3 regions of the Halobacillus trueperi genome follow, and region 3 is predicted to be linked to each of the others. Evidence: riboswitches for the same ligand, from Rfam matches in the RefSeq annotation. Region 3 holds a riboswitch; each other region holds the start of a gene.
The links. Region 3 has a riboswitch for cobalamin ahead of DYE48_RS19950 (acyl-CoA thioesterase). Riboswitches for the same ligand answer to the same signal wherever they lie in the genome.
Positions count from the first base shown of each region.

Region 1: another riboswitch for cobalamin. It lies ahead of mmgD (citrate synthase); the one in region 3 lies ahead of DYE48_RS19950 (acyl-CoA thioesterase).
Region 2: another riboswitch for cobalamin. It lies ahead of DYE48_RS11315 (DUF4430 domain-containing protein); the one in region 3 lies ahead of DYE48_RS19950 (acyl-CoA thioesterase).

Region 1 covers NZ_QUAE01000015.1:64,841-71,951, reverse strand. The annotation lists gene DYE48_RS15580 (aminopeptidase) at 168-1,421, shown strand; gene prpB (methylisocitrate lyase) at 1,768-2,688, opposite strand; gene DYE48_RS15570 (bifunctional 2-methylcitrate dehydratase/aconitate hydratase) at 2,708-4,150, opposite strand; gene mmgD (citrate synthase) at 4,224-5,339, opposite strand; cobalamin riboswitch at 5,781-5,983, opposite strand; partial or broken gene DYE48_RS21600 (helix-turn-helix domain-containing protein) at 6,318-6,404, shown strand; gene DYE48_RS21215 (hypothetical protein) at 6,657-6,818, shown strand; gene DYE48_RS15550 (sodium/proline symporter) at 6,808-7,111, shown strand, end outside.
Region 2 covers NZ_QUAE01000008.1:15,492-22,602, reverse strand. The annotation lists gene ccsB (c-type cytochrome biogenesis protein CcsB) at 1-289, shown strand, start outside; gene DYE48_RS11325 (response regulator transcription factor) at 397-1,113, shown strand; gene DYE48_RS11320 (ATP-binding protein) at 1,113-2,897, shown strand; cobalamin riboswitch at 2,943-3,123, shown strand; gene DYE48_RS11315 (DUF4430 domain-containing protein) at 3,334-3,735, shown strand; gene DYE48_RS11310 (ECF transporter S component) at 3,742-4,254, shown strand; gene sigX (RNA polymerase sigma factor SigX) at 5,007-5,549, shown strand; gene DYE48_RS11300 (GerMN domain-containing protein) at 5,536-6,768, shown strand; gene DYE48_RS11295 (helix-turn-helix transcriptional regulator) at 6,989-7,111, shown strand, end outside.
Region 3 covers NZ_QUAE01000032.1:9,199-16,309, reverse strand. The annotation lists gene DYE48_RS19965 (permease) at 200-574, opposite strand; gene DYE48_RS19960 (helix-turn-helix transcriptional regulator) at 577-783, opposite strand; gene DYE48_RS19955 (dimethylarginine dimethylaminohydrolase family protein) at 917-1,768, shown strand; gene DYE48_RS19950 (acyl-CoA thioesterase) at 1,899-2,369, opposite strand; cobalamin riboswitch at 2,507-2,687, opposite strand; purine riboswitch at 2,826-2,927, shown strand; gene DYE48_RS19940 (xanthine phosphoribosyltransferase) at 3,669-4,256, shown strand; gene DYE48_RS19935 (nucleobase:cation symporter-2 family protein) at 4,253-5,545, shown strand; gene ytvA (YtvA family blue-light photoreceptor) at 5,648-6,454, opposite strand; gene DYE48_RS19925 (nucleotidyltransferase family protein) at 6,535-7,104, opposite strand; gene DYE48_RS19920 (LysR family transcriptional regulator) at 7,101-7,111, opposite strand, start outside.

The DNA.
Region 1 (7,111 bases), on a different contig from region 3:
ATTATCACATCATTTGTTTATTATTCAACCATGTGGAAGTCTTTGTTTATACTTAAGGGTGCGTTAATTCTAGGTAAACTCGAAGATATCTCGACTTCGAGTCATCAAGAAAAGAGGGTATTTCTTGAATAAACATATACACAAGAACATCACAGGGGAGATATTAAATGATTAATGGAATATATGAATGTATAAGTCAAGCAAAGTTGAAAAAGTATGCAGAACTTGCTGTACGAGCTGGTGTAAATCTGCAAAAAAATCAACTATTGATTATTCATAGTGATATACAAAATGCTGCGTTTGCACGTCTAATCCAAACGGCAGCCTACGAGGCAGGAGCTTCAAATGTATTTATTGATTGGACAGATGAACAGTCTACCAAGGAATTTTATTTAAATGCAGCAGATAGCGTCATTGATCACTTTCCTGATTGGAAAGCTGCCCGTTTTAAGGAATGGGACGATGCAGGTGCTGTTTACATACATATCCTTTCTGAGAACTTAGATGTCTTTAAGGACGTTTCTACAGAAAGGATCAATCGTTTCCTAAAAGCTTCTCGTACCAAATTGAGGGATTATTATGCAAAAATTAGATCCCACGAGATACGCTGGTGTCTTCTAGCTGTCCCGTACGTTGAATGGGCAGCTAAAGTATTTCCCAACCTGAGTAAAGAAGAAGCTTTACAATCATTATGGAAATTAATTTTAAAAGGATCTCGGGCAGATGGGAAAGATCCTATAAAAGATTGGGAGAGTCACAATAGAGCCTTCGAGTCTCGAAAAAAAATCCTAAACGAGAGCCAATTTGAAGCGCTGCATTTTACAAATAGCCGTGGAACAGAGTTATCTGTTGGTCTACCTGAGAAGCATCTCTATATCGGTGGGGGTGTCATAGATAAGGAGGGAATTCCTTTCTTTCCGAACATTCCTACGGAAGAAATATTTACTGCTCCTCATAAAAATAGAGTGAATGGCAAATTGGTAGGTACTAAACCTCTGATCTACGGGGGAAGCGTCATCGATGAATTTTATCTAATTTTTAAAGATGGCCGGATTACAGACCATTATGCCGCAAAGGGACAGGAAGTGTTACAAAATCTCATCGGAACAGACGAAGGATCACGCTATCTGGGTGAAATTGCCTTGGTTTCTAATAAATCTCCTCTTGCTCAGGCAGATACTCTTTTTTACAATACCTTGTTTGATGAAAATACGTCCTGTCATATTGGAATCGGAAATGCATCTCCCTCCAATATTCAAAATGGCATTGTCCAATCTGAAGAAGAGTTAAAGGCAGCGGGTCTGAATACTTCACTGTTGTCAGTCAATGTGACCTTTGGTAACGAAGATATGAAAGTAGTGGGTATTAAAAAAGGTGGAACTGAAGTCCTGCTAATGGAGGATGGGGATTTCCAATTCTAATTCGTCTCCAATTTAAAAACAGAGAAAACTAATTTCTGGTGGATTATACTTAGTGCTAGTTATAGTGAAAACAACCTGGGCAGCATTCCTGTTACAAATGAAGATTATGAGTTATGTTTGTGAAAGAATGTACTTAAACAAACGAGTGTGTTATTTAAATATCTATTCAAAATATCTTGATTTAGAGTCTTAAAGGATAGGGGGGCGATTATTCAATAAGAATAGTCGTCTTTTTTCTTTCCTTAATAAAGAGCCGAATTGGGAGAGACCTATATTTAAGATAATTGAGGAGGAACAACAGTATCAAACAAACAAAGAGAAAGGAACGACCTTTCTCTTTGTTTGTTTACTTATTTTCTTTACCTATTTCAGGAAGGACGGTTCTCGCTACTTTTTTGTCCAATGCTTCATAATCGTAATACTTAATGGTTTCATATAGTTCTTCACGTGATTGCATATCCTCAAGCTTTTCTTTTTGAGTATCGGAAGTCATAATCTCTGTAAATATTCGTTCATAAGCTTTGGCAGCTACACGAAGGGAGGTGACTGGATAAATGACCATGTCCATTCCGAACGAGCTGAAGTCTTCGCCTGTGAAATATGGTGTCTTGCCGAACTCGGTCATGTTTGCTAGCAGGGGAGCTTGAATGGCGGAAGAGGCATGGCGAAAATCTTCCTCACTCGTTAAAGCTTCCGGGAAGATCGCATCAGCCCCTGCTTTAACATATTGGTTCGCACGGTCAATGGCTTTGTCCATTCCTTCTACAGACTTGGCATCCGTTCGTGCTATGATGACAAGGGTTGGAGCGACTTCTTTGATTGTGCGGATTTTTTGCATCATTTCTTCGGGTTCAATCAGCTTTTTACCATTTAAATGACCACATTTCTTCGGTAATAGCTGATCTTCGATTTGTACAGCGGCCACCCCGGCTTCGACCATTTCCCTTGCTGCTCGGGCTACATTAATCACTCCGCCATAACCCGTATCGATATCAACAAGCAGGGGGAGGTCCGAGGCTCGGATAAGTTCCTGTGCTTTTTCCGCCATTTCGTTCGAATAGATGAGTCCTAAGTCTGGAAGCGCTCGACTTGCTGTATAGGCAGCTCCGGATAAATAAATGGCTTGGAATCCGACATCTTTTGCAATTTTTGCTGACATACCATCGTGAGCACCTGGAATTTTCAACAGTTCGGGTTGATCAATCAGGCGTTTGAAAACTTCTGCTCTTTCTGGCTGGGTAGACGTTGATTCGAATATCCATGACATACATTTTCCTCCTTACCATTTAAATTTTAAACAGCTCCATGAATTGGTTGACTGGAGTATCCGTCAGCTCATCATAATCCTCACAAAGGTTTAGGATACGGTTCACTTGACGGAATGGAAAGCGTGTCTTTAAATTATTTTGAAATTTATTCAATAGGAGCGGGATTCCTTCGTCACGGCGACGTCGATGGCCGATCGGATACTCGATAGCGATCTCTTCTGTAGAGGTGCCATCATTAAAGAACACTTGGACGGCATTGGCAATGGAACGCTTATCAGGATCAAGGTAGTCTTTGCTGTACTGTTCATTTTCAATGGTAACCATTATGTTTCGCAGACGGTCGATTTCAGGATTCGCGGCTACGTCGTCTTCATAATGGTCTGCATTCAAACATCCATACAAAAGACCGATGGCTGTAATGTATTGCAAACAGTGATCACGGTCCGCAGGGTTATGCAGTGGTCCTTTTTTATCAATGATTCGGATGGCTGATTCATGTGTCGTAATGGTTACACGCTCGATCTCGTCGATTCTTCCTTTGACCTGGTCATGAAGTTGTATAGCTGCTTCTGCTGCCGTTTGGGCATGGAATTCAGCCGGGAATGAAATCTTGAATAAGATATTTTCCATCACATAGGAATCGAATGGACGTGCTAAGGTGAGTTCTTTTCCGCCGAAAAGTACATCCTGAAATCCCCAGCCAGGTGCAGACAAGGCAGTCTTGTATCCCATTTCCCCGTTCATCGTCATCAAGGCGAGCCTTACACCACGGCTTGTTGCATCTCCGGCCGCCCATGATTTTCGGGAGCCTGTGTTTGGTGCATGGCGGTAAGTACGAAGACTCGAGTTGTCAATCCAGGCTTGGGAAACTGCGTTCACTACGTCTTCTTTACTGCCACCTAACATGGCTGTTACGACTGCTGTTGTGGCTATTTTTACGTAAAGAACATGGTCAAGCCCCTCACGGTTGAGGCTGTTTTCTAAAGCTAAGACCCCCTGGATTTCATGAGCTTTTACAATATTCTCAAGAACATCATCCATCTTCAGCGGTTCTTTCCCCTCTGAAATTCGTTTACGGCTAATGTAATCGGAAATTGCCAGGATTCCCCCTAAGTTGTCGGAAGGATGCCCCCATTCTGCTGCTAGCCATGTATCATTGTAATCGAGCCAGCGGATCATGCATCCTATATTAAAAGCTGCGTGGACGGGGTCCAATTCATAGGACGTACCGGGTACGCGGGAGCCATTCGGAACGACGGTGCCAGGAACAATAGGTCCTAAGTGCTTCGTACATTCCGGATAACGTAAGGCTAAAAAGCCGCAGCCTAATGTGTCCATCAGCACGTATTGGGCGGTTTCTAAAGCTTCCTCGCTGGTGATGTTCCCGTAAACCGCGTATTCTGCAATGCGATCCATCACTTGATCCGTAGACTGAGCCTTATTTATTTTCACTTCTGTCATTTTCATCGCCACCTTTTTTATTTTTAAAATGATGTTTGTAATAGCCGACCGGGACCAGCCCGGCAGCTTGCGATTAAGGATGCAGACCACGAGGCCCCGTATAGAGAACTCTCGGCCTGAACAATTTGTTGTTGGCATATTGTTCGGATACGTGAGCACACAACCCAAGCGTGCGGGCAGCAAAAAATATCGGGGTATACAAATCAATCGGTATACCTAAGAGATAGTAGACAGGTGCGGCATAGTAATCCAGGTTCGGATATAAACCTTTTTCTTCTTTCATCAACTGTTCTCCTGCTTCGCACATCTCAAAGAGATCTTCGCGTTTTCTCTCTACTGCCAGTGCACGAAACGCTTCTTTCATAAGAGCTGCTCTAGGGTCCATCTTCTTCATGTACACACGGTGTCCGAAGCCCATGATTTTTTCTTTATTATTAAGTTTTTCATAGAGTAGACGGCGGAATCCATCTGTCGTTTCTCCTTGTAACAGCATGTGCATGACTGCTTCATTAGCTCCACCGTGCAGGTTTCCTTTCAACGAAGCCACTGCTCCAGTGAGGGCTCCGTAAATGTCAGCGTTTGTCGAAGCGATCACACGTGCTGCGAAGGTCGAGTTTGGCATTTCATGCTCGCTATATACCATCAAAGACTGATCAAAATAGTCTGCTTCCGCTTGAGTCGGCTCTTTTCCTGTAATCATGTATAAGAAATTGGTACTATAGGGAAGTTCCTGTTTCGGTTCGACGACTGCTTCATCATGAAGGATGTGATAGCTGTTCGCCACGATATTTGGAATTTTTGCCAGCAGCCTGAGAGCGGTCTTACTGATTTCCTCCTCCCGTCGTCCCTCTAAATTTTTTTCGTACCCTGCAAGGGCAGATATCCCTGTTCGTAAAGCGTCCATCGGGTGGGTTTCTTTAGGCAGTTTGCTGAATAGAGAAATGAAATCAGCTGGCAGGTCATAATCTTTTTTCAATTCTTGTTCAAGAGAGGAGCGTTGTTCGTCATCAGGGAGTACACCTTGCAGTAAAAGCTGGACTAAATCCAGATACTGTTTGTTCTCGGCAAGCTCAATGAGTTCATATCCACGAAGGACGATTTCTTCCGCATCAACATCTAAATAAGACAGTTTTGTTTCGGTTGCAATGACACCGTCTAAACCTGGTTTGTAGGCTGTCTGCTCTGCCATGAAAATTCCTCCTCTTTTTGTTAACGTTTTCAAAATAAGTATTTAAACTTTTGAAGGCACCTGCGGATACCCACACACTTCCTTATGAACAAGGGTATAGGCGGCATCGAGGTTATCCATCTCCTGCTCTTGGCCGTCCTCACTGGGTATCTCTTTTTTTAATTCGTTATAAGTTGATTCGAGGGAACAGGAAACGGAAGAATATAGGTGATTCATAATACTAGCTTTGAATCTATTGACGTAATACTCGGTTGCAGTGGTCAAAGAAAACACCTCTAATCAAATGGAAATGAAGGCAATAAAAAAACAACTTTCAGAGAAAGTTGTTAAGTTGAGAGCATAGCAATTTAATCGAGCATAGAACCAACACCATAAGGTATAGAGACCCTGCTGGTTCTTACTCTTTCACTCGCACTTAACACCTCCTATCCTCGTAGGTATGGATGTTCGCTGACAAAGGCAGGTCTCCTGGCTTATGATCATCACTCCCTGGCCCCTTCCCATTCCCGTTTTTAACGGAGAACAGTGGTCTTTCCAGTTTGCTCCCAAATACAGTTGCGGGACAGCATCGGATTTACACCGATTTCCCTTTTAAGCAAATAAGCTTGAACAAGCTTATTTGCACCTGAGTCTGAAACATATTCAGTTATGACCTTTTCAATATAACAAAGATTTTGAAAATAGACAATTATTTCTAAAAAATGAGTGGTAAACAAGGTGATTGAAATCTTTCAGTAAGACGGAAAGTAAAATTATTGAAATGTTTTAAACCTCATGGCTGTAGGAATGGAATCGATTCTATTATGAAATCTATTTTAAAAGTCGATTGTTACTATTCAAAAAAAGTGCCTGACCCCCACTTCGCTAAAGTGTTAACGTAGTGGGGGTCAGGCACTTTTTTCTGATTTCGATCCTTCAAGGATAGGACCGATTTCTTTATAGAGCACCCGCCTTAATGGGTTCAAGAAAGAAGCTTATAATCGTTTATCCATTTCAAGACAGACCCTTTACCATCGCATCGATAGACTACATGAACTCCTAGGATTTGATTTCATGCATCTATAAAAAGAATAACCATTGAATTTGCATTGTACGCTTATTATTATTTGAAACATGATGGAAACCATATTTACAAATGATCAACTCTTCATTTTCTGCCTATAACGTTAACTTAAAAAGTTAGCGTTTTTTTAAAGTCAATATTTGTCACAATGTTAAATTTTTTTTGAAATATGTTACGAAATGTAAGATGATGGAAGGCGTATAACTCGATAGAATGAAAGCGATAGGACATAAATCAAGAAAGGTTGGTAATACATGTTTAACTTACCGACAGATACGTTTTGGATGTTTGCACCGTGGCCGTTTTTTTGGATGGGTTTAGCAATCTTTTTGTACATTAAATTGAAGAAGGAAGATGAAGCGGAAGAACGGTTAACCCAAAACACCAATGAAGGGAGTAGTCCAATTGAAGATTGATGCCATCGTATTCCTTGTCTACTTATTGGGATTATTGGTAGTTGGTATTTATTTCTCCCGGAAGGCTTCCAAATCCGTTGATAATTATCTTTTAGGAGGAAGAAGCTTAGGCCCTGCTGTAACGGCTCTTACTATGCAGAGTTCTGCAATGAGTGGTTACATGTTTATGGGTGGACCAGCTCTTGCCTTTCAACAAGGTTGGTATGCTCTGTGGTATGCTTTCGGAGATGCTGGGGGAGCAATTGTAAATCTATCAGTGTTAGGAAAAAGAATGAGGAGAATGTCGGAAATTC
Region 2 (7,111 bases), on a different contig from region 3:
AGTATCTTACCGCGCCGTAGCCATCGGTTTCCCTGTGTTTACATTGGGAGCACTGATTTTTGCCATGATTTGGGCTCAGCAAGCCTGGGATCGGTTCTGGGGATGGGATCCGAAAGAAGTGTGGGCACTGATTACTTTCTTCTTCTATGCCGCCTACCTTCATTTACGTCTATCCAGAGGTTGGCAGGGAATGAAGTCCGCATGGCTTGCAGTCGGAGGCTTCGGAATCATTATGTTCAATTTGATTGCGGTCAACTTAATTATTTCAGGCTTACATTCTTATGCATAAAAAACAAAAGGCAGGCGAGAATTCTTTGAACTCCGCCTGCCCTTTGTGTAAAGGATAAAGGTAATGAACCCATAAGCGTATTATTTCTATGATGTGGAGGTTTTTAAATGGATCAAGAAGCGAAAGTGTTAGTAGTGGATGATGAAGAACGTATCCGCCGGCTGATTCGCATGTACCTGGAGAGAGAGGATTATATCATTGATGAAGCGGAAGACGGGGAAGAAGCCTTGCAAAAAGCGCTTCAGAATGAATATGATGTGATCCTGCTTGATTTGATGCTTCCAGGAAAAGATGGGATTGAAGTGTGTAAAGAGCTGCGTGAGAAGAAAGCCACTCCAGTGATCATGCTTACGGCCAAAGGGGAAGAAGCCAACCGAGTGCAAGGTTTTGAAGTGGGAACCGACGACTATATTGTTAAACCATTCAGTCCAAGAGAAGTCGTTTTACGAGTGAAGGCGCTCCTGCGTCGTTCTTCTTCTACGAAGTTTTTAGAAACGGAAACATCGGCGCGGAATGTACTTGTTTTCCCTCACATGACAATCGATAACGATGCTCACCGTGTGACTGCTGATGGAAAGGAAGTGGCTTTGACACCGAAAGAGTACGAGCTTCTTCACTACATGGCGCAGTCTCCGGATAAAGTTTTTGACAGAGAACAATTGCTGAAAGAGGTATGGCAGTATGAATTTTTCGGCGATCTTCGGACGGTCGATACCCATGTTAAACGACTCCGCGAAAAATTAAGCAAAGTTTCGGCAGAAGCGGCAGGGATGATTGTTACGGTATGGGGAATCGGCTATAAGTTTGAGGTATCTGGTGACTGATGTTCTGGCGTAGTGTAGTCGGGAAGTTATGGTTCACCATCTTATTATTGGTTTGCTTTGTCCTCTTTATATTGACTGTTCTTCTCCTAGAGTTCTTTCAAAACTATCATGTCGTAGAAGCTGAAAGACATCTGCTGCAGACGGCGGACCGAATTTCAGACGTCGTGGATCGCTATGAACAAGAGGAAGACCTTTTACTATCGACAACAGCCCTTGTCAAAGATCCGGCAAGTCGAGCCGTCATTGTAAAAGGAGAGGATGATCCGCTGGTTTCGGAAAGTGATTCTGATTCACTGCCTGTGCTTGATTATGAATGGTTTAAAAATGACGAAGATACAGCAACCGTTTTGAATGAAGGCGCAGATGTTAAAAAAGTGGCCGATCTAGGAAATGGCGAGACTGGAGTCATGGTTGTCGGCACTCCACTTAATAACCAGGACGGGGCTGTTTTTGTCTATCAATCACTGGATACGATTGAAGAAACGTCCGAACAGACGACAAAAATCATATTCCTGGGTGCTGGAATTGCCATCGTATTGACGACCATTTTCGCCTTTTTCCTCTCCACTCGAATCACGGCACCTTTGATTAAAATGAGAGAAGGTGCCCTCGAACTTGCCAAAGGCGAGTTCAACACGAAGATACCCATACGTACCCATGACGAAATTGGTGAATTGGCGATGGCCTTTAACCGGATGGGCCGGGAGTTGAAGTTTCATATCAATGCTCTGAATCAGGAAAAAGAACAGCTCTCGGGTATTTTGAGGTCGATGGCAGATGGCGTCATAACGTTTAATCGCGAAGGGGATGTGCTCATTTCCAATCCCCCCGCACAACAATATTTAGATGCCTATGCGTTTGAAAATAACGCTGCATCCACGTCTGCTGATCAAACGTCCCTTCCAGAATCGCTGAGGGATTTGTTTAACGATGTTATCACGGATGAAAATGAATCCATGATCGAGATGACATTACAAGGCAGGTCCTGGGTGATCATCATGACACCTTTGTATGACAAAGAAAAAGTACGTGGAGCTGTCGCGGTCCTTCGGGATATGACGGAAGAAAGAAGACTGAACAAGCTCCGCAAAGACTTTATCGCTAATGTATCCCACGAATTGCGTACCCCCATTTCCATGCTGCAAGGGTATAGTGAAGCCATCGTGGATGACATTGCAGAATCAAAAGAAGACAAAAATGAACTCGCGCAAATCATCCATGACGAGTCGCTCAGGATCGGTCGTCTTGTCAATGAGCTTTTGGATATAGCACGGATGGAAGCGGGACATATTCAGTTGAATGAAGAATCTGTTGAAATTGAGCCATTTTTGAACAAAATCATTCGGAAATTCAGTGGGATTGCCAAAGAGAAGTCTGTAGACCTTCACTTGAAAGTAGAAGGAGAGTTCGGGTTCCTCGATTTCGATCCTGATCGTATTGAACAAGTGTTTACAAATTTGATTGATAATGCAATCCGACATTCCGACCCGGGTAGTGAGGTACAGGTGATTCTTGAAAAAGATGAGAAGGAATGGATTGCAAGTGTCAAAGACTCCGGGTATGGAATTGCCGAGGAAGACCTTCCATTCGTCTTTGAGCGTTTCTATAAGGCAGATAAATCGAGGAAGCGTGAAGATAAAAATTACAAAAAAGGCACAGGGCTCGGTCTTGCGATTGCGAAAAACATTGTAGAAGCCCATGATGGGACCATTAGTGTGCATAGCAAGTTGAAAGAAGGAACCACCTTTACTTTTAAAATTCCTTTTAGACATAAGGAAAAATAAAGTTGCTATATTCGGAAAATTGTTGTAATCTTGTTTATGGAAACTTCATAAGAAGAGGATTCAGGTGTCTGAAAAGACTTGATAGGGAATCTGGTGGAAAACCAGAACTGTCCTCGCAACTGTAAGTGTAGACGAAAAGGAAATTCCACTGTACCTTCAGGTATGGGAAGGATCCTGATTAGGATGACGCACAAGTCAGTAGACCTGCCTGATCCAACGTTTCAAAGCTTCGGGGATTGAGCATTTGAGACAACCGATCGGTATGACGTGGAACGTAGATCTTATCCTTTCGTTTGTCTTAAGCTTACCCTTGTAGAAGGGTAAGCTTTTTTTGTGGTAGGAAAGAATTTTACGATTTCTACATACATGTGACTTGGTTGTCTTCACTTTTCTCTCCTCCTGGCCGTGAAATACAAAGAAAAAGGGAGAGATTGTCATGAAAAAATGGAACACTGTTTTAACAGCCCTGATGCTAGCTGTCGCCGTACTAGCTGGATGTGGAGCACAAGAGGAAAAGGAAACATCGACTACTCAGGAAGAACAAGTACAGGAAGTGACAGTACAAGTACAGTTATCTAAAAACGATGGCGAAGAAATGATGGCAGAAGATGAAATTACAGTAGAAAAAGGAACCACCCTCATGGAAGTCATGGAAGATAACTATGAAGTAGAACAATCAGAAGGGTTCATCAACAGCATCGAAGGCATCGCCGGCAACCAAGAAGAAAAAATGGCTTGGATGTACACCATTAACGGCGATGAAGCAATGGTTGGAGCCAATGAGTACGAAGTAGAGGATGGAGACGAAATCGTTTTTGATTATCAATCTTGGGAATGATGAAGGATGAATACCTATAAGTTAACATTGATTGCCATGCTCGCATCCTTAGCCATAGCAGGAAGAATGGCTTTAGCTCATTTTCCTAACATCCAGCCGGTGACCGCAATCATTATTATTGCCGGTTTCTGGCTCGGACCTAGTGCAGGAATCCTCATTGCTCTGCTCACGACCTTTGTGTCCAATGTGTTGTTGGGCATGGGGATATGGACCATCTGGCAGATCATTGCCTGGTCAATCATAGGAATCATTGCAGGTCTCCTGGGGAAATATTGGTCCAAAATGCCATTCTGGGCTCTTTCCATCTACGGCTTTATCAGCGGACTTTTTTTCGGCGTCATTCTTTCCTTAACGATGCGGGCTGCGGGCCAGCCATTTTGGGCGTATTATTTAGCAGGCCTCCCGATGGATATCAATCATGCGGTATCTAATACTGTGTTCATATTGGCACTATCTCCAATACTCGGAACACTTTTCCAACGCTACGAAAAAAGAAACGCCATATCAAAAGTATCTTAGCTACCCGGACCAAGGGTAGCTTTTTTGTCCTCTTACCCCTGTTATTTATTAAAGTTAATGGCAGGATTGTGTAAGACTTGAATTCGAGATATTCTGGGGTTCGTTCGCCGTATTGGGAGTCAGGGGTGGCTGGGAAGCTACTCGCTTTCCTGCGGGGATGGCGGCAAGCCTCCTCGTGCTTCGCACTGCGGGGTCTCGCCAGCCCATCCATTCCCGCGGGAGTCTCGCAGCTTCCAAGCCACCCCATTCGATGGATATGAGAAACGAACCCACATACACGAATGGAGAGTCTTTCATAACCACTACATTCTAGTTGAAAAGCCCTTTATAGCAAGCGTTAGGATACAAATGGCTGCTTGTTTGAAAGTTTAATTCATTACTTTCATTACGCTGGAAAGCTGCTAATTCTGGAAGTAGTTTCGAGATATTTATAGATCAAGGGGCGGAGGGGAATGGGGAGACTCCTGCGGGAAAAAAGTGCATGGTGAGACCCCACAGGACGCAGTCCGAGGAGGCTCACCGCGCTCCCGCGGAAAGCGAGATATTCCCCGCAGCCCCCATCCACTCAACAAAAGTCTCGAAACTGAGTCTTCCATAAACGGGAGCTATAATTGAATTTGGGATAGAGGTAGTGGGCAGTTGATTTTCTTTTGGAAACGCGGTTCCTTTTTCTTTTTTTGCATATTAAGATAGAAAGTGTAACTTTTTTCATACATAAAACGACTATTAAAGTGACCCAGGAGGTACCACCATTGCGAACGTTCTTTGATGAACTATACGAAAACTATCACCATGACCTGTTTCAGTTTCTCATCTATATGGTCAAGGACAGAAGTCTTGCTGAAGACTTGGTTCAGGATGTTTATGTGAGGGTCATGAAATCATATGATTCATTCAATGGAAAAAGCTCTGAGAAAACATGGTTGTTTTCCATAGCCAGACACGTAGCCATTGATTATTTCCGCAAACAAAAAAGAAAGAGAAACCGCTTCATGGAGTTCTTTGATTGGACTGAGAAAGGTGAGCAAATCAAAGATCAGAATAAAATGCCTGAAGAGATTGCCGTGCAGAATGATGAAATTCAACAAGTCTATCAAGCGCTCGACAAATGTACGGTCGATCAGCGAAGTGTGTTGATTTTCCGTTTCATTCAAGGCATGTCCATAAAAGAAACAGCAGAAATCTTAAGCTGGAGTGAGAGTAAAGTGAAGACGACTCAACATCGAGCCATGAAAGCTCTGAAGATGATACTTGAAGAGATGGAAGAGGGGAGGGGAGATCGTGAAGAAGCGTAATGACGAAGATATCAAAAAAATATTAGGTGAACTCCCTTCTATGGATGACCGCCAATCGAAAGAAATGCTCTACCAAAAGGTTTCATCACGCGTAAATACACCAAAAAGGAAAGTAGCTCCATGGCTTTTTCCTGGCTTAGCTACGATTGCTGTTTTGCTAGTACTTGCCGTGTTCATTCCTGTCTTTTTCAGTAACAATGGAATGCTTACCGTGGAAGAGTCTGCCGATCGTGCGAATGAGAATGCAGAATCCTCGTCGGCGACTGAAGAAACAGCTCCATCTCTTGATTCATCTACCTCAGAGACTGAAGAGGAAAGTGCTGAAATCAAGGAAGCTGAACCTTCCAGCGAGGATAAAGACCTCCCTCCTGAAGAAAATGTAGAAGAAGAATCCCAAGAGAAAGAGGAAGAATCAAAGCTTGAAGAAACACAAGAAGAGCCTGAGGCAGAGCTTGAGTCACTGGTTTTAAGGAGTGACGAAGGTGGTTATGATACGGTGTCTTATCCAGGGAAAAATGCTGAAGTCATTCTTCCTATCCTCCAGAAGCAGCAGGAAGTCGACACATTTTCACCAGAGAGGTACGGTTTAGCTGAGAGAGCTGTAGAAGGAATCGAATATGAAGTGGATGAAACAGAAGGTTCGGCTGTCGTTACGTTTCCTGATGGTTTCACCGTTAGTGGATCTGCTTGGGCAAACGCGATCATTGAAAGCATTCGATGGGACTTGGAATACGTTCAACTAGAAGAAATTTCTGTTCAAACCGAATCAGGTAATCCCGTCAACCTGGGAAGCTACGGAGAAATGTCGGAGGTTCCTGTCATTCAACAAGGGGAGTACATCTTTCAATTGTATCAATACGAAGGTTCCTCTGAACGTTTATTAGCTCCCATTTCTGTTGATGGTTTTCCGACATTCCAGGATGCTCTATCTTTGATGAAGGAAAAAGGGAGAGGTCTCTTTGTGAGCCCAGCCGTGCCAGAACATGTTCAGTTTACTTCAACGACAGTAGATGAAGGTATAGTGAATATAAATCTTCAACATGAATCATGGGCAAGTGAGCAACAGCTTTTGACGATGGTTGAAGCCATCCTTGCTACAGCAGGACAGTTTGGTTTTGAAAAAGTCAAGTTCAATGGTGTGAACGTAAGGGAGTTTTCCACCTATGATCTTGAAGAGCCAATCGATGTTCCAGAAAGAATCAATCCTGTTGTTGAATAATGACCTGGAACCCTCTGCAGTATTTGCAGGGGGTTCTTATATTCGTTTAGGCAATGATCCTCCAGGCCCTCAAGATACAAGCCGACAGCCTTGCGGAAGGGAGGCAACCGTCCCCCTGACTTTGTTTCTAGTCTATCCGGGCACATTAAAGCCTTTGTTCTAGGATTGTCCCTTTCGCTCATGTTAAAATAAAGGAACGTAGAAAAGGGGACGATAGGTTATGGATAAACACGACGTGCGGAAACAGGTTTCTGAAAAAATTAAATTGATCCGTGTCGAGCATGGATATACCCAGGACAAAATGGCAGAAATCCTCGGATTATCTAAAAAGACGCTTGTCCAA
Region 3 (7,111 bases):
ATTTCCCGGGAAATGTCGAAATACGGATCATCTGTTCACATAGACAAAGACCATGGAAACTAGAAAACGGCCGCTATTAAATTATCAGCTTTACCATTCCTTTTTGTTAATGAGCGACTTTTACGATCTTTCTTAATAGACAAATAAACGAATGCAAAACTGATAAGAAACATGAGCGTCCATTGAGTCACTCCTTTTTTCAGTATCGCCTTGCTAAGATGACCATCGTTAAAAATACCGTCACAATGTTTAACGCTAATAGGACACTGAGTAAATCAACAGCGCTGAGCACGACCACTTGCAACGAAATCATAAGGTGGAAGATCCCCATTACCCCCATCATAATGAAGAAAGAGTAAAACACAGCCTTATGCCTGATCCATTTCATGCGTTCATCCTTCTGTTTAAACTGAGGGTATAAGTAGCTCATGCTGAAAGATAAAACTCCTAAAGAAACCATGGTCCAAATCATAGACGGCCATTCACCACCCATCGTCCCCACAACAATTAAGAAAACTCCTATTAGAAAGAAGAATACACCGATGACTTTAAAAGCGTTAGAAGTGTAATCCATCCTCATTCCCCCTTCTTTGATTCATAAATAAATAGATCTTCAATTCGTACACCAAATACGCGCGCAATTTCAAACGCAAGCGGCAAGGAAGGGGAATATCTGTTTTTTTCAATCGATATTATCGTCTGCCGTGATACCTGCAATTTTTCTGCTAATTTGTCCTGTGACAAACCATGTTTTTTTCTATACTCCATAAGCCGGTTTCTCATACCACCCCTCCAATTACTTCCAGTGTAATGTAAAGCAACCTTTGCGTAAAGGTTGCTTTACATTACATATTTTATTGTTTTATTCGCTGTCCCCAGGGGAAGAAAAGGGATATGAATAAAAGGAGGATCTATCATGGTTGGAATAGCTTCGGAAAACAGTATTCATTGTGACACCGAATATTCGCCGCTGAAAAAAGTCGTAGTCGCCAAACCCTCTTATATGAAAATCACTGATATCATCAACGAAACTCAAAAACATTACAAAAACCAAAACATAAATGTCAAAACAGCTCTTCAGCAACATGAGCATTTCGTGGCGATTTTAGAGGATCATCAAATTGAAGTCATACAACTCCCAAGTCAGCCGGACCTTCATGAACAGGTGTTTACAAGAGATATCGGATTTACGATTGATCATCAACTGTTCATCGGCTCTATGAGTGAAAAGGTTCGTAAACAGGAAACGGATGTCCTGCGAAGATGGGCGAGAAGAAATAACATCGAGGTAGAAGAGAAACTTCCTTCATCGATTGAAGGCGGAGATATTGTGTTAGACGGGGCCACGGTGTGGGTCGGAGAAACTAAAAGGACGTCCCGTCAAGCGATCCGTGAGCTCCAATCGCGTCTTCCTGATCATCAGGTTGTACCTGTTTCTTTGAGAGGGGATATCCTTCATTTGGACTGCGTATTCAACATGATCGATGAATCTACTGTCATCCTTTATCCTCCTGCTTTTACAAAAAACAGCATGGAAGCCATCACCGCACGTTACAAGGTGATTGAAGTCACCGAGAAGGAACAGTTTACCATGGGACCGAACGTTCTTTCCATTGGAAACCGTAAAGTGATCAGCCTCCCTCAAAACGAGCGACTAAATACACAGTTAGAGAAATATGGGTTTCATGTGATTCCTGTCGACCTTTCAGAAATCATCAAATCCGGAGGGTCGTTCCGATGCTGTACTTTGCCATTAAAACGAACATAAAAGCAGCCCGCTTCTTTTAGAAGGGGCTGCTTTTTTTGAATGGAAGAAGTCCACACAACTATTATAAGACATCACCTAAAGTATGGGGTCTGTGGATTTGATTACTCGTTTTTAAAACATTAAGTATCTGTCATCTAAGCGCCGGTCTACTTTTTCGATGTTCCCTCCTGGATGGAGCCGTTTCAAACAATCTTTTGTCTTCCTCTGTCTCAGGGAAGATGGGCGGGACCGGTGTCGGTTTCCCTTCAGCATCTACTGCGACCATCGTTAAAAATGATTCTGTCGTCATCACTTTTCGCCCTTGCAGTAAGTCATCAGCAAAGACTTTTACATAGACTTCCATGGATGTCCGCCCTGTGCTCGTCACACAAGCTTCTAACGTCAATGCGTCCCCTACCTTAGCAGAAGATAAAAAATCCACCGAGTCTATCGAAGCAGTAACAACAACACAGTTTGAATGCTTCATGGCGGTCAGTGCCGCAATTTCGTCGATATAAGAGAGAACTTTCCCTCCGAAAATGGTGTCCAGGTGATTTGTATCTGGTGGGAGCACTAATCTTGTTTGCGTCATTCTAGAATAATGGACAGGTAAAGGTTCCATGAATGGGTTCCTCCTCTTTGAAAATGATTAGCCCGCGAAGGGAGAAATACAAATAAGATTCTCCCTTTGATTCATGGAACCGAAAAAAGCTCTTGATAGATCCAATACACGTAACATCCTCCTATCTCCCGTAGGAAATCATGTTCTTCCTTATGGCAGGTCTCCTGGCTCAGGTTCATCAGCACACAGCCCTTCCCATTTATGAAACAGTGGGTCATCTATGCACCTCCCCATTACAGTGGCGGGACCGCGTTGGCTTTTCACCAAACTTCCCTTTTCAGCTTCTATGACGAAGCCACCATAAGGCGATCATTTTTTCTATGGAAAAGAGAAACTCTCTTCCCATCCACTATCTCCTAAACATCCATCCCTGTCAACACGAACAAAACATCGAATATAGATCGATAAATTCTTAAAAAGGGGTTGATTACGAACAATAAACTGATATACTATCCATATCATTCGAATATAAGTTTTCATATAATCGCGGGGATATGGCCTGCAAGTTTCTACCGGTTTACCGTAAATGAACCGACTATGAAAAGCAGTACAAGACACCGGGACTTTCCTGTCCACGGTTTCATTGTTTTTGTCTTCGTCCAGCACGAAAAGACTTGCTTTCCATAGAGGAAACAAGCTTTTCGTGCTTTTTTGTTTCTAACGTTCCCTGAGCTCTAATTGTTCAACTAAATGGCAGGATTGTGGAAGACTCAGTTTCGAGACTTTTGTTGAGTGGATGGGGGCTGCGGGGAATGACTCGCTTTCCGCGGGAGCGCGGTGAGCCTCCTCGGACTGCGTCCTGCGGGGTCTCACCAAGCACTTTTTTCCCGCAGGAGTCTCGCCATTCCCCTCCGCCCTTTAGCCATGTGAGTATCTCGAAACCATTTCTCAGGAAGTCTGCTTGTATGCTCAAGCGAAATGAATAATATAAAACTATGCCCCAGTGGCATTCCTAGCGTGAAAGCTTGATATAAAGCGCTTTGTGTCGCCTTATGAATGGTGTGGAAAACGTCCCTCTTGGTATAAGGGTTCGTTTCTCCTTAATATCGAAATGGGGTAGTTGGGAAGCTGCGAGACTCCCGTGGGAGAAGGAGATAGGCGAGATCCCGCAAGGCGATAGCCTGAGGAAGCTCGGCGCTCCCCCACAGGAAAGCGAGTAGCTTCCCAACTACCCTTGACTCCAAATACGGCAAACGAACCCCGGTTATCTTGAAACTGAGTCTTCCAGAAAAGGGAGCTTTTATTGAACAGCAGTAATTGAGCTTACAAAAATACTTAACCTAGAAAGGTGTGTTGGATATGGATCGCTTGAAAAAGAAAATCGTTGAAGAGGGGAAAGTTTTATCTCCGTCCGTCATTAAAGTCGATGCGTTTTTGAATCATCAAATAGACCCTGTACTCATGAAAGAAATTGGAGAAGAGTTTGCGAGCCGTTTTAAAGAGTTGGGGATTACGAAGGTGCTGACATTAGAGTCCTCAGGTATCGCACCCGCTCAAATGACAGCACTCAGCCTAGGTGTTCCTGCAATTTTTGCAAGGAAGAAAAAATCATTGACCATGAAAGACCACCTTTACACATCAAAGGTGCATTCATTTACGAAGCAAGAAACAAATGAAATCTCCATATCGAAAGACTTCATGACTGAAGATGATCATGTCTTGATCCTTGATGATTTTCTAGCGAATGGTCAGGCTGCGAAAGGGCTGATTGACCTTATAGAACAATCAGGAGCATCCATCGCCGGTGTGGCGATCGTTATAGAGAAAGGGTTTCAAGATGGGGGCCGCCTTTTACGACGCCAAGGAATAAAAGTAGAATCCCTTGCTACCCTTTCATCACTTGAGGACAGTACGATTACGTTTGAAACACAGGAGGTATCCTCATGAAAACAACTGCTTTAGCCATTCAACATTTGTTGGCGATGTATGCAGGAGCGATTCTCGTTCCATTGATTGTCGGTGGAGCCCTTGGTCTGAATTCAGAACAACTCACTTACCTTGTCGCCATTGATATATTAATGTGCGGGGTGGCTACCATTTTGCAAGTCGTCCGCAACCGTTATTTCGGTATCGGTCTTCCTGTCGTCCTTGGCTGTACGTTTACCGCTGTCGGTCCGATGATCGCCATCGGAGGTCAGTATGGGGTTTCGGCGATTTACGGTTCTATTCTCGTTTCCGGATTGTTCGTCATCCTGATCAGCCGCTTCTTCGGGAAACTTGTCCGATTCTTTCCACCTGTCGTTACTGGGACCGTTGTAACGATTATCGGAATTACATTAATTCCTGTTGCGATTAATAACATGGGTGGTGGCCAAGGGGCTGAAGATTTTGGTTCACCTGCCAATCTTGCTCTTTCCTTTGGAACGCTTTTATTCATCATCCTTCTATATCGTTTCACAAAAGGATTCATGCGCTCCATCGCCATTCTGATCGGTATTTTAGGAGGCACCATTGTTGCTGCTCTCTTTGGGATGGTCGATTTCTCAGCTGTCCATGAATCTGCTGTCTTCCATATGATCGAACCTTTCTACTTTGGGACACCGAGCTTTCATTGGTCTGCTATTTTGACAATGATTTTAGTGGCCATGGTGTCTCTCGTTGAATCTACTGGCGTTTACTTCGCATTAAGTGAAATGACAGAGAAGAAATTGAATGAAAAAGATCTAGCCAGTGGTTATCGTGCAGAAGGAATAGCGATTCTATTCGGAGGTGTGTTCAACGCTTTTCCTTACACCGCTTTTTCTCAAAATGTCGGTCTCATGCATATGACAGGAGTAAAATCCCGGCGCGTTATTTTCGTTATGGGCAGCATGTTAATTGCCCTGGGCTTCATCCCGAAAATTGCTGCCTTTACGACCATCATCCCTACTGCGGTGTTAGGTGGTGCAATGATCGCGATGTTTGGAATGGTCATCTCTCAAGGCATTAAAATGCTCAGCCGTGTCATGACCGAATCACATGAAAACTCCATGATTGTCGCTTGTTCTGTGGGCATGGGTTTAGGTGTCACGGTTGTGCCTGAATTGTTTGCCAAACTGCCCGAAAGCATACAAATCCTTACTAGTAACGGCATCGTCGCAGGAAGCATAACAGCCATCGTACTCAACATCGTATTCCACATGCTCCCGAAACGCACGACTAAAGAAGTTCACTTATTACACGAAAAGAGCGCTTAGTACCTGACCAGGTCATACAGATATTGGAAGACCCTTTTCACTGCTCAAACAAAAAAGCAGCGCGGCCATTTATTCATTGGCCGCGCTGCTTTTACTTTTCTTTTAATATTGTTCCCTTAATACTTTCAAGGCTTGTTTCACTGTAGCGTATGTCTGAAGGGACAGTTCACTAAAATCTGCGTAAGGGGCACTTTGAATGGCAAATGTTGGTTTAATTCCTGTGATAACGAGTTTTGTTCCCATTAAATCAAGAAGCTGATTCATCTGATAAATGCCCATATGAACCGCTTCGTTATAAGAATGCACAGCAGACATGTCCAGGATCAAGTAATCCTCTTTCGTTTCTTTTACATGGTGACTGACCGCTTCCAGCATTTGCTGAAGCCTGTCATCATCAATGGTCCCGACAAGCGGGAGCACAGAGATGTTATCCTGTACGGGCACAATCGGCGTCGATAATCTTTTTACTTCTGATAAATAATGCGCAATCAGTTCTTCCTGTTCCCGACGCTTTGTCACATCTTTTTGCACGCCAACGAAATACATCTGATCCATCTGCTCGATGTACACCGGAAAAATATGTAGTTCATTCCAGAACATCGTACCGTCCTTACGATAGTTTCTTATTTCTACTTGCACAGGCGTTTGTTTGGAAAGACCTTCACGAAGCCGTTCCACATGGTTCGGGTTTGTTTCATCCCCTTGCAGGAAACGACAGTTACGTCCTAGAATCTCCCGTCGTTCATAACCAGTGAGATCCAAAAACCCCTGATTGCAATAAATCATCGGGTTATCCTCTTGCTCTGGATCCGTTATAACCACTCCAGCACCGACATGATCAATGGCCGCTTTTATAAATTCATTTTGTTGGATCTCTTCTAATCTAGCAAACATGAGCTCTTCAGACACGGTAGAACATCCCCTTCAAGATTGGAACGAATTACTTTAATAATAAAATGAATTCTACCCATCATGCAAGTACCACCCTTTTACCATGATAGAATTGTAAGCTCCGGCCAGCGCTTTTTCCATTTCTCAGCCTTATTCCAATAAACTTCTTCTGGTATTAAACGTTTATTCGGACGGATGATTCCTTGAAAAAGATCCTCTAAACCGAAAGGAGCATAAACTTTATAGTCACCGTTTTTCCTTCGCTTAACCCCGACAGAGGAAGCGGTCGTCGGCCACGTATCAATGGCATCTTGGACAGATGTATACGGCTTGATCGTCTGATTGAACTTTTTCTCATACCACAGATGAACAAGGGCCTCGTTCGTTACATCAATAGAAAAAGGCAGGTCCACAAAATCATCATTCCATTGTTCTTCGAGATTCTTTTCTTCCTCCAGCGTCCCGGAAGCGTCAAAATAAAGGATATCTGCATCCCCAATGCCATAGTCTGCGGAATAACCAAATTGGTGGTTCCATACACTTTGAGTGATCACACCAGCACCAACCCAATACTCGATGCCAGACGAGGGGGGAGCGTCGAAAAGCGGACGGACATAAGGGGTCCACTCATCGATTACCTCGACCAATTGCTTTTCTCTCTTATTCATTCACTCA